Regions from separate parts of the Halomonas sp. KHS3 genome, predicted to be linked through region 1. Evidence: predicted binding sites of a transcription regulator. Region 1 holds the regulator's gene; each other region holds the start of a gene.
What was found. The regulator PhoB, encoded in region 1, activates phosphate uptake and scavenging genes when phosphate is short. The targets are predictions, from matches to a motif close to TGTCATANNNNTGTCANA.
Positions count from the first base shown of each region.

Region 2: a site for PhoB is predicted at 2,479-2,496, ahead of RO22_RS08955 (DUF6482 family protein). Genes of this name have one in related genera too.
Region 3: a site for PhoB is predicted at 1,685-1,702, ahead of RO22_RS20055 (PstS family phosphate ABC transporter substrate-binding protein). Genes of this name have one in related genera too.

Region 1 covers NZ_JWHY01000001.1:348,013-352,188, reverse strand. Annotated here, with positions in the region: gene RO22_RS01675 (NAD(P)/FAD-dependent oxidoreductase) at 1-524, opposite strand, end outside; gene RO22_RS01670 (chorismate--pyruvate lyase family protein) at 662-1,237, shown strand; gene ubiA (4-hydroxybenzoate octaprenyltransferase) at 1,273-2,163, shown strand; gene phoB (phosphate regulon transcriptional regulator PhoB) at 2,289-2,978, shown strand; gene phoR (phosphate regulon sensor histidine kinase PhoR) at 2,981-4,176, shown strand, end outside.
Region 2 covers NZ_JWHY01000003.1:31,345-35,520, reverse strand. Annotated here, with positions in the region: gene rplI (50S ribosomal protein L9) at 1-331, shown strand, start outside; gene dnaB (replicative DNA helicase) at 608-1,996, shown strand; gene RO22_RS08960 (hypothetical protein) at 2,104-2,397, shown strand; gene RO22_RS08955 (DUF6482 family protein) at 2,595-2,897, shown strand; gene RO22_RS08950 (thiol-disulfide oxidoreductase DCC family protein) at 2,913-3,311, opposite strand; gene RO22_RS08945 (cryptochrome/photolyase family protein) at 3,308-4,176, opposite strand, start outside.
Region 3 covers NZ_JWHY01000010.1:166,347-170,522, forward strand. Annotated here, with positions in the region: gene RO22_RS20045 (multidrug effflux MFS transporter) at 1-841, shown strand, start outside; gene RO22_RS20050 (sulfite exporter TauE/SafE family protein) at 901-1,632, shown strand; gene RO22_RS20055 (PstS family phosphate ABC transporter substrate-binding protein) at 1,763-2,776, shown strand; gene pstC (phosphate ABC transporter permease subunit PstC) at 2,872-4,122, shown strand; gene pstA (phosphate ABC transporter permease PstA) at 4,141-4,176, shown strand, end outside.

The DNA of each region.
Region 1 (4,176 bases):
AGGTCGTTGGCAAATTCACAGCCGACCAGCCCCGCGCCAACAATCGCCATCCGTGCAGGGCCATGGCCTAGCGCCGTGTGAAAGCGGCGGTAGTCATCCAGGTCGTTAATGGTAAAGCAGCGTGGGGCTACGCTGGGCTCAATGCTGAAGGGCGCCCGTGGTGCAGCGCCAGTGGCCAGTACCAGTGTGTCGTAGCCGAGCACCATGCCGTCTTCAAGCAGAATTGTTTGGTTATCCACATCCAGTGCGGTTACCTGGGTGTGGATAACCATTTGGGCATTTAGCTCTTCGCCCAGGTCAGTAGCGCTGCGCTGGGCTAATTGTTCGGGCGCGAGGCCCTTGGCGAAGCCGGTGGAGAGCAACGGCTTGCTGTAATCATCGCCGCTGTCAGCGCTCACCAGCGTGATTGAGCGTTGGTCGCCCAATCGGCGCAACGCCCGGGCAAGGCCAACCCCTGCCATTCCAGTGCCAATAATCACTAGCGCAGCGTGAGAAGACGTTTTTTGTGTTTGGGTGGCGGGCATGCAGACACCAAAAAAGTTGCTAAATAAGATTGCGAAAAAAGAAGCGCTAAACCGAGTCGTTAAAAAAGTTGCTGAAACAAAAGCCTTTCAGTGCCCATGTTACACTAGCCAACCCGTTAATTGCCCTGGAGAACTCGGTGACGGCTGCTGCTTTTCGGCAAACTCCTCTATTTTCCCGCTGGCGCCCGATTGATGCGGCGCGCCCGGCGATGAGTGCTTCCTGGTGGCAGTGGGTTGCCTCCACCGACTCGTTAACCGCCCGCTTAATGGTCGCAGGTGGCGAGAAGCCGTTTCGAGTACGACTGCTGCGCCAGGGGGTTGGTTGGCCGCGCCAGGATGAGGCTCAGGCGCTGGGCATTGGTGCCAAGCGTTACGCCTGGCTGCGGGAAGTGGCGCTGTGCTTAGATGGAACGCCATGGGTGGTGGCGCGCTCGGTCGCCCCGCTCTCACAGGTAAAGGGCCAACGGCTAGAGTGCTTGGGCGAGCGCTCGCTAGGTAGTTGGCTATTTCGCCAGCCGGGTTTAGTGCGTGGGCCATTGGAAGTAACGACGCATTCCCCCCAGTTTGCTAGCGTCAACGGCATACAGGAAGGCTGTGCCTGGGGAAGGCGCTCTGTTTTTTATCACGGCTGTAAGCACGGCAGTCTGTCATTATTAGTGCAAGAGTATTTTTTGACGGCGATGGCGGATGATCTTGGCCTGCCTTCGCGCTAGGCTAGCGCCTGCATCTTATTCTTCGTGAGGTAAGCATGGATCGTTCACTGTTGCGGCCGAAGGGATGGGCTCGCGTGGCAGATTTTTTACAGCTGATGCGCTTGAATCGGCCGATAGGCACATGGCTTTTGATGTGGCCGACGCTGTGGGCATTATGGGTGGCTGCGGAAGGTGTACCAGGGCGAAATGTGCTGCTGATTTTTGTGGCCGGCGTTTATGTGATGCGCGCTGCGGGCTGCGTGGTCAATGACTATGCGGATCGCCACTTCGATGGGCATGTGAAACGCACAAAACAACGTCCGCTAGCGACGGGCCGTATCAGCGAAACCGAAGCTCAACTGCTGTTTATCGCCCTGGTGGCCGCTGCGTTTATTCTGGTATTACTGACCAACTGGTTTACGGTGCTGCTCTCGCTGGGCGGGGTGCTGCTGGCGATTATTTATCCGTTTATGAAGCGCTATACCCACTTTCCTCAGGTGGTGCTGGGCGCGGCTTTTTCCTGGGCAATTCCGATGGCTTTTGGCGCCGTGCTCGGCCACGTGCCGCTGGAAGCATGGCTGCTATTCTGCGCTAATGTGTGCTGGACAGTGGCCTACGATACCCAGTACGCCATGGTCGATCGCGACGACGATTTAAAAATTGGCATTAAATCGACGGCCGTGCTGTTTGGAAATGCGGATCGTTTGATTATCGGCTTACTCCAGCTAGCCACCCTGGGGTTGCTGGCTTGGGTAGGCTGGTGGGTTGGTTTAGGTGGTTTCTTCTGGTTAGGGCTAGCGGCAATGGCAGCGACTTTTCTGCATCAGCAGCGCTTAATTCGCGACCAGGAGCGGGATGCCTGCTTCCAGGCGTTTCTCAATAATCACTGGTCGGGACTGCTGATTTTTGCCGGTATCGCGCTAAGTTGGTGGCCTGCGGCTGGCTGATCGAGGCGATTGTCATGTAATTGTCATCAAGTCATGGTGTTATCGTCACTGACATGTCATTGATCTGTTTATCTTTGAACTGTTTTTCTTTGAACTAGTTTCTTTGAACACCGTGAGGCTCTGGTATGACCGCCAAGACCGTTCTGATTGTCGATGATGAGGCGTCGATTCGCGAGATGATCGCGGTAGCGCTGGAAATGGCTGACTATCGCGTGCTCGAAGCGGATAACGCCCAGGATGCCCATGCCATGGTGGTCGACCACCAACCCGATTTACTGCTGCTGGACTGGATGATGCCCGGCACTAGCGGTATTGAGCTGGCGAGACGCCTAAAGCGTGAAGAAACCACCGCTGAAATCCCGATTATTATGCTCACCGCGAAAGGCGAAGAGGATAATAAAATTCAAGGGCTTGAAGCCGGTGCCGATGACTATATCACCAAGCCTTTTTCACCCCGGGAATTGGTGGCACGGCTAAAAGCGGTGCTGCGCCGTGCGACGCCACGTGGCGTTGAAGACCCGATTGAGATTAACGGCCTGCTGCTTGATCCGGTGAGCCACCGGGTAAGTGCCCACGGCAAAGCGCTGGAAATGGGCCCCACCGAGTACCGTTTGCTGCAGTTTTTTATGACTCACCAAGAGCGCGCTTACACACGTAGCCAGCTGCTTGACCAAGTGTGGGGCGGCAATGTTTACGTTGAAGAGCGCACGGTCGATGTGCATATCCGCCGCTTGCGTAAAGCGCTGGGTGACGTGCATCAAAACCTGATCCAAACGGTTCGGGGTACCGGTTACCGTTTCTCTGCACGGGTGTAAATGTGCGTTTATGGAGTCGTGAGCTGTGGCGAATAGCGTGGCTGGCCACGCTGGGCACTTGCTTGGGCTGGCTGTTGGGCTCGGCTGGGCTGGGGCTCGCAGCAGGGCTTGCGGGATGCCTGTTTTACCACTTACGACAGTTACGCGAACTCTATTTGTGGCTCACCCTCCACCCTAACGATGAACCGCCTGCCGCTCGCGGGATGTGGGGCGAGCTATTCGATCGTTTATACCGCTATCAAAAAAGTCAGCGCATCACCCAAAGCCGTCTGCGGGCTACTTTGGCACGTATTCAAGAGTCGTCTGAAGCAATGCGTGATAGCGTGGTCATGCTTGATCGCCACGGTGATTTGGAGTGGTGGAACAGCGCCGCCACCGCCATGCTGGGGCTACAAACCGCCCATGATCGTGGTCAACACATTACCAACCTACTGCGCGACCCGGGCTTTATCAGCTATTTTAATTCGCGTAACTACAGTGAGCCGTTAACGCTCACCTCACCGATTGATGAACGGCGAATCCTGCAGTATCAAATTACCCTCTACGGTGACGACGAACGCTTAGTGATGGCTCGCGATATCACCCGCTTGCATCGTCTTGAGCAGATGCGGCGCGACTTTGTCGCCAACGTTTCCCATGAGTTACGTACGCCGCTGACCGTTCTCTCCGGCTATTTGGAAACCTACAGTGATATCTCCGACCAGCTTCCGCCGCGCTTGGGACGTAGTATTCAGCAAATGCAGGAACAGACCCAGCGGATGCAGAATCTGGTCAACGATTTATTGCTGCTCTCGCGTTTGGAAATTGACCAGGGCGGCCAAGATCATCATCCACTGCCACTCGAGCCTTTACTGCAAAGCGTTTGTGATGATGCGCTGGCCCTATCGCATCAACGTCATACCATTACCGTCGCCCTTGAGAGCGATGCCCGACTGTTAGGCAGTGAACAGGAGATTCGCAGCGCCGTCTCTAACCTTGCCTTTAATGCGGTTCGCTACACGCCTGCTGGCAGCCAAATCACCCTGCGCTGGAAAGCTAGCGCTACTGGTGGCGGCTATATCGATGTGGAAGATAACGGTGAAGGGATTGATCCCGTTCATATTCCCCGACTAACAGAACGCTTTTACCGGGTTGATAAGGGGCGCAGCACTGCGACTGGCGGCACAGGTTTAGGCTTGGCGATCGTTAAGCACGTGCT
Region 2 (4,176 bases), on a different contig from region 1:
CACCAAAGACAACATCGAAGCGTTTGAAGCACAGCGTGCTGAGCTCGAAGCGCAAGCCGCTGAGCGTAAGGCAGAAGCCGAAGCGCGCGCTGAGCAGCTAAACGACATCGAACTGTCTTTGGTTTCCAAAGCAGGCGATGAAGGCAAGCTGTTTGGTTCTATTGGTCCGCGTGACCTGGCCGACGCGATTTCCTCTGCTGGCATCGATATTGCCAAAAGCGAAGTCCGCATGCCAAATGGCCCAATTCGTCAAACTGGCGAATACGACATCACTCTTCACTTGCACGCTGAAGTGGATGCCGTTGTACGCGTAGTGGTAGTTGCAGAGTAATTGAGCGAGTAGTTAAGTTAGTAACGACGTAAAGTCGTTACTAACGGCAGCTAATACAGCTGCCTCAAAAGGCGCGGGGTTTCTCCCGCGCCTTTTGTTTTTCCGGGTATCCGCTAGTTCTGGATATTCGCTATTTTTTGGGCGTTGCCAAAACTATCCAGCCCATCCCCCGCTGGGTATTTTAAGACAACGCCTTGATCATGTTGGTAGTCGCACCGCATGCGGCTAAGATAAGCATCTTCACCGGCTACGCAGTAGTGTTTAAAGGAGCTCGCTATGCAGGACCAGCCTTCTGCTGATACAGAAACGGCAGCGCTAAAACTGCCGCCGCATTCATTAGAGGCGGAGCAGTCGGTACTAGGCGGGCTCATGCTAGACAACCAGGCCTGGGATAACGTTTCAGAGCGGTTGGTCGCTGATGACTTCTACCGCTATGAGCACCGTTTGGTGTTCAACGTGATGATTCATCTGGCTGAAGCCGGTCAGCCGCTGGATGTGGTGACGCTTTCTGAAGCGCTGGAAGCGCGTGATCACTTGGATACCGTAGGCGGCCTGGCGTTTTTGGCAGAGCTTGCTCGTAACACGCCCTCTGCCAGTAATATTCGCGCCTATGCTGATATCGTGCGTGAGCGGGCAACGCTGCGCAAGCTGATCCGTGCGGCTAATCAAATTGCCGATAGTGCCTTTACTCCCCAGGGGCGCCCGGCTGATGAATTGCTTAACGAAGCCGAGCGGTTAGTGTTCCAGATTGCCGAGGAGCGCCCCAAAACGGGCGGCCCCATTGGCATGAGCGATCTATTGACCAAGGCGGTGGATCGTATTGATGAGCTGTTTAATCTGAAAGGTGAAATGACCGGGCTTTCCACTGGTTTTCGTGATCTGGATGAAATGACCACCGGGTTGCAGCCATCCGATATGGTGGTCATCGCCGGTCGACCCTCGATGGGTAAAACGACCTTCGCTATGAACCTGGTTGAACATGCGGTGATTTCCAGCGACAAGCCAGTCATGGTGTTCTCCATGGAGATGCCCGCAGAGTCGCTCATGCTGAGGATGCTGTCTTCCCTGGGCCGAATCGATCAAACCCGTGTGCGTACCGGGCAACTGGAGGACGAGGATTGGCCGCGTTTAACCTCAGCGGTTAATCTGCTCAAAGACAAACAGCTGTTTATCGACGACACCGCGGCCTTGTCGCCTAACGAAATGCGCTCAAGGTTGCGCCGTGTGGTGCGTGAACATGGCAATATCGCACTGGTCATGATCGATTATCTTCAGTTGATGCAGATCCCTGGCTTTAGCGAAAACCGCACCGGTGAGATTTCCGAGATTTCGCGCTCCTTGAAGGGGTTGGCGAAAGAGTTTAACTGCCCTGTGGTGGCTCTTTCTCAGTTGAACCGCTCCTTGGAGCAGCGCCCCAACAAACGCCCGGTTATGTCGGATCTGAGGGAATCTGGTGCGATCGAGCAGGATGCCGACGTCATTGCCTTCGTTTATCGCGATGAGGTCTATAATCCAGATAATCCCGACAATCAGGGGATTGCTGAGTTAATTATCGGTAAGCAGCGTAATGGTCCTATCGGCACGGTGCATATGGCCTTTATCGGCAAATATACCCGCTTTGAGGATTTGGCCCCGGATAGTTACGGCCAAGCGTTCGGCGACTAAGTTAATGATGACTGGTTTGTGATGACAGGCTAGTGATAAGTAGCTTGAGGATGGGGGGCGAGTTCGTATAATGCCTCACCCACGATATGTAAAAACGGGAGCAGCAAATGGCAGGTGGATTTCGGCGCGGTAACCGGCAGCGTCTTCCTAAGTTAGAAGGTCGCGGTGAGCTAGAGGCGATAGAGCGCGAAGGCCCTTTTAAAGAGTGGCTAGGTATGCCGGATCTTTATCGCTACCATTTAGTGGTCGCAGGCGAGAAGTATAGTTACCAGACTGAAGATGGTGAGCTGCCTGTGACGGTGGGAGATAAGGTCGTGTTCCGCTACAAAGAGACTAAAGGCGGCAACTGGATTGACCGCAATTCGCTTGGCAAAGCGATCGACCCCTCTGAATATCAATAATCAATTGATATCTTGACCTTCCGGTCAGGAACTCTCTTGCACTATTGACCTCCTAGCTATTAATGTCTAGTTATTGCTTGTTGTCATTACATTGCAATGACGGGGCAACAGAAGTGTCATGGGGTACAGTCATGCTGTGCCCTGATGACATGCCGTCTGACATAACGTATGAAATAGCCAAATAATAGGAGGGAACCATGGAACTTAAGGATCTTAAGCAGTTTGTCGCCAATCACGACAATTTTGAAATTCGCGTGATTACCCATTCGGGCAGCCGTTTTTATCAGGTTGAGCTGGAAGACGTTGAAGGCGAGCGTCATATGCTGACGCAGCGTACCAAGCCAATGCTGTTTCGCTCGCTAGATGATGCCTATATGGATCTCAAGCGCGCCGGGATTCATCGCGCTTACCTAGTACAGCATGTGCCCCACGATGAAGTGATAGGCCGCGACGCGCACTATAGTGAGCCGCTCACATCGCGTATGCCGCTTGTTTTTTAACGCTGCTCTCACCCATCAACGTTTAGTCTGACGCTTTTCCCACCACTGCCCAAGCCGAATTCGGCGACGGGCAAAAAATCGGTAACCGGCATTCATTATGCCGTGTACTCCCGGTAAGCACGAAAACCTCACCAGCCGCCGATAGCCCAACACTGCATAGAGGGCACGGCTGGCATCCATGCCGATGTACCATCTCCCTTGACTATCACGCAGGTGCAACTGGCCCATCATGGCGTTAAATTCTTGCCCATACGCCTGAGCGTTAAAATCACGGGCCTGAATATCTATCAGCGCGATGTGTTCCCGATGGCGATGCTTTTCCAGCCACGCGACTTCCTGTTGGCAAAAGGGGCAGTGACCATCGTGAAATAGCGTAACTGGCGGTGCAGCATGTAGTGGCGTGTAGCGGCTCATGGTGACTCCTGGTTGGTATTGGCCGAATAACCTGCTGTGTGGCAGGGCTGCCCGTAGCCAGGCGATGTTTCCAATTGATCCAAAAAGTGCTCAGCCTGTTGGCGGATAGCCTCGCGCTTCTCGTCGGCCATGCGGTTGAGGGAGCCGTAAATCAGCTTCATGCGAGGGGTCTTACTCAGGCGCTCAGCGTTGGTTTCGAGAAAGTGCCAGTAAAGGCTGTTGAAAGGGCAGGCTTTTGGCCCCGTGACCTGCTTGGGTGAGTAACGGCAGTGCTGACAATGGTCGGACATTTTGTCGATATACTTGCCCGACGCACAGTAGGGCTTTGAGCCCATTAAGCCGCCGTCGGCATGGAGCACCATCCCTAGGGTGTTAGGCAGCTCTACCCACTCACTGGCATCTGCATAAACCGCTAAGTACCAGTCGCATAGCGCCTCAGGTTTAACTCCGCATAGTAAGGCGAAATTGCCTGTCACCATCAGTCGTTGAATATGGTGGGCGTAGCTATTGTCGATGGTCATCTGAATAGCGCGCTGCAAGCAGCGCATATCGGTATCCGCGTCCCAGTAAAACGCTGGCAGGTCGCGCTCAAAACCTAGCTGATTAGACCCTTTGTAGCTGGGCATCTGCGTCCAGTAGAGCCCTCGCACATACTCACGCCAGCCAAGAATTTGGCGGATAAACCCTTCCACGGCGTTGATCGACACGTCACCGCCATAGTAACGCTGCTCGGCGGCTTCGCAGACTTCATGGGGCGACAGCAGGCCGATGTTCATCGCAGCTGAGAGGCGCGAGTGATACAAATAAGGTGCAGAGTCACTGATTGCGTCTTGATAGCGGCCAAAATCAGCCAATCCATGGTCTA
Region 3 (4,176 bases), on a different contig from region 1:
GGCGGCGATTGTGCGCGACTGCTTTAGCGGGCGTGAGGCCGCCAAAGTGATGTCCACCATGGCAATGATTATGATGCTGGCGCCGCTGGTGGCGCCTGCAGTGGGCAGTTTGCTACTGCACGTGGCCGGCTGGTGGCTGATTTTTGTGTTCTTAGCCGTTTACGCAGGCTTTTTGCTCTGGCTGCTAGGAACGCGGTTACCTGAAACCCGCGATATGTCGCTGCCGGCAGCTTCACCACGGCAGGTAATACGCAACTACGCCAGCGTGCTTAAGCATCGTGAAGGCATGGGCTATATCTGTGCGGTAGCGGCTTCCTTTGCGGGCCTGTTTGCCTTTGTGACCGCTTCGCCGTTTCTTTATCTCGACTATTTTGGCCTCTCGCCCGGCACTTATCCGCTAGTGTTTGGGGTCAACGTGGTCGTTATTGCGCTCTCTAATCGGGTCAATATTCATCTGCTCCGCAAGCGCACTCCTCAGCAGAATTTGCGTTTAGGGTTGCTTATACAACTGGTGGCCGCGCTTGGGTTGGTAGCGGTGACCGCCCTGGACATCGCGTCGCTAGTGATCGTGGTGCCGTTGATTATGCTGTTTACCGGTATGATCGGGCTGATTACACCCAACGCGATCTCGTCGTTACTGGATCATTTTGGCCATATCAGCGCCACGGCAACGGCGCTACTGGGCGGGATCCAGTTTACCTGCGGCGCCCTCGCGGGAGTGATGGTAGGGCTGTTCGAGGTAGAGCATCTTTGGCCCATGGTACTCACCATGCTGGGCGCTGCGTTGCTAGGCAATATCGGTGTGCGCAAACTGACTAAAGCACCTGCTGCGGATGAATAGTTTTCAAATGGATAGGGCGTATGGATAGAGCATATGGATAGTTTGAATGGGTAAGTTGAATGGATAGCATGCTGGCTTGGGTCAATATGCCGATGAGCACTTGGTTAGCTTGCTCCGCCGTACTGTTAATGGGTGCTTTTGTGCAGCGCGCTACCGGCTTTGGTTTGGCCATTATTGGCGCACCGCTACTGTTGATGCTAGAGCCTCGTCTGGTGCCGGTCACTCTGGTACTGTTCGGATTTACCGTCTCCCTGATGATGGTGCGTCATTACTGGCACGAGGTGCGCCTGGATTCCATTGGCATGGCGCTAGTGGGGCGCCTTCCCGGCAATGCGCTGGGTATTTGGCTGCTACTCGCCGCCCCCATGTCTGTGTTAGAAAAGCTGATTGCGGTCATCGTCCTGTTTGCGGTACTCGTCACCTTGTGCCGCTTTCAGTTGCCGGTAAACCGAATAACGCTGTTTGGCGCTGGGGTGCTCTCTGGCATTTTTGGCACCGTTGCGGCTATTGGTGGCCCACCCATCGTGCTGCTGATGCACGGCTTACCCACTGATCGTGTGCGCGGCAATCTAGCCGCCTTTTTCATTTTGACCTCTCTATTGACCTTAATCACCCTTGCCTTGGCTGACCAGATTCAGCTTTGGCATTTCCAGGTCGCGCTTACCTTCCTACCTGCAGTATTAATAGGTAACGCCTTGGCAGATACCGTAGCCCACCGTTTAGACCGACGCATGCTGCAAGGTGCCTCGCTGGCGTTATGCACCCTCGCGGCGCTAGGACTTTTGTGGTGATGTAAGGTCGGGTTGCCTCTATGTAACGAAAAATTTTCTACGTTTTGCTCGCTGTCATGAAGTTGTCATGGAACCAGTGCAAGGTATGCCTTGCGAAGGCCAGATCCCTACATGAACAGGAGTATTTCGCATGAACCGTATTCTAAAAACCACCGTTATCGCGGCTGCTGTAATGAGCGTTGCCGGTGTTGCTCAAGCCCGTGATCAAATCCGAATCGTTGGTTCCAGTACCGTTTACCCGTTTGCCAGCTACGTAACGGAAGAGTTCGGTGCGACTACTGGTAACCCGACGCCTGTTATTGAATCGACTGGTTCGGGCGGCGGTTTGCGTCTGTTCTGTAATGGTGTTGGTGAAGGCACACCCGACATTACTAACGCTTCTCGTCGCATGAAAGTGTCTGAGTTTGAGCGTTGTGAAGAGAACGGCGTTACCGATATCACCGAGGCTAAAATCGGTTCTGACGGCATCGTATTGGGTCAATCAAGCGAAAACGATGACATTGCTTTAACCCGCGAACAGATCTTCATGGCGGTAGCTGCCATGGTGCCGGTTGATGGCGAGTTAGTTGAAAACCCCTACACCAACTGGAGCGAGATCGATTCTTCGCTGCCAGACCGTGAAATCTCCATTTATGGGCCGCCGACAACTTCGGGTACCCGCGATGCTTTTGAAGAGCTGGTAATGGAATCTGCGTCTGAGGGTATGGATGTTTACGGCGATGAAGGCTACACCGATATTCGTTCTGACGGTGTTTACATCGATGCCGGTGAAAACGACAACCTGATCGTTCAGCGCCTTTCAGAAGACACCGGTGCCTTTGGTATCTTCGGCTACTCTTTCCTTGAAGAGAATACTGACACGATCAGCGCTGCCAGTATTGATGGCGTCGATCCTGAGGCTGAGGCGATCAGCTCCGGTGACTATCCTATCGCGCGTTCACTGTGGTTCTACGTGAAGAACCAGCACGCTGAAGACGTCCCGCCGATGTACGATTACGTCGATATGTTTATGAGCGAAATGATGATTGGCGATGATGGCTACTTGCGTGATATCGGCTTGATCGTTCTGCCAGAAGAAGAGCGCGAAGAGTGGCGCCAGGCTGTTGCAGATCGCACTTCAATGACAGCAGACGTTCTTAAGTAAGTTGGTAGGTCAGATTAAAAGTGGTCGGCAGCGCAAGCTGCCGACCCGTTATTGTTGATAGGTTTCTTAACCGGTGACCACGTGAGAGAGATGCGATGCAGACCAACCAGCTTCTTCTGATTTTTTGCAGTGCATTATTGCTGCTGGGGCTGCTGGCTTTTTTTGCTGGCCGTTCAAAAGCCACTCGGTTACGTAGCGCGGGTACGGCGATGTTCGCCCAGCCTGACCAATACGCTTGGTTTACAGTACTCTCCACCGCCGGGCCAGCCGTGGTAGTGAGTGCCTTGGGCGCTTTCGTTTTGCTTCTAATGGGCGCCGACATTCCTACGCTTTATCTGCTGGCGGCGAGCTTAGTGATAGCAGCCATCGGGCTACTGGTGAGTCTTAATCAAGTAAAACCCGATTTTCATGCCCGTCAAGCCATTGAGCGGGTCATTCGCATGACCCTGGCTGGGGCAGCGTTAATCTCCATTTTGACGACCTTTGGTATTTTAATTTCGATTATTTCCGAGGCGCTGCGCTTTTTCCAAATGCACAGCTTCTGGGAGTTCATTACCGGCACCACTTGGAATCCAGGCGCGAGCTTTTTAGCATCCGCGGGTCGCGGTGATGGTAGCGGCGCTGAGTTTGGCTCGGTACCGCTGTTTGCTGGCACCTTTATGATTACCGCCATCGCTATGCTGGTGGCGGTGCCTATCGGTTTGCTTTCAGCGATTTATATGTCTGAATTTGCACCGCGCAAAGTGCGTACCGTCGCCAAGCCGGTGTTAGAAGTATTGGCAGGTATTCCTACCGTCGTTTATGGCTTTTTTGCCGCCATCACCGTGGCGCCGATCATTGTCAATATTGCCGGTTTTCTGGGGCTCGATGCGTCTTATAACAATGCGCTGGCACCCGGCATTGTGATGGGTATTATGATCATTCCGTTTATCTCATCGCTATCTGATGATGTGATCAATTCGGTGCCCGATAGCATGCGCCAGGGGTCGCTGGCACTCGGTATGACCAAAGGGGAAACGATTCGTGATGTGGTAGTGCCCGCTGCCATGCCGGGGATTATCTCAGCGTCGCTCTTGGGTATGTCTCGTGCCATGGGTGAAACCATGATCGTGGTTATGGCGGCGGGTATGCGGCCTAATTTAACCGCTAATCCGCTGGAAGATATGACCACGGTGACTGTGCGTATCGTGGCGGCGCTCACCGGCGACCAAGAGTTTGAAAGTGCCGAAACATTATCAGCTTTTGCCCTTGGACTCGTGCTCTTCGTGATCACACTCGCACTCAACTTGGTGTCAGTATTGATGATCCGTCGTTTCCGTGAAAAATACCGCGTGAATAACCTGTAACGCCGAGGAACTGTTTCGATGAGCCACTCTTTTGACGAAATCAGCCAGCAGCTT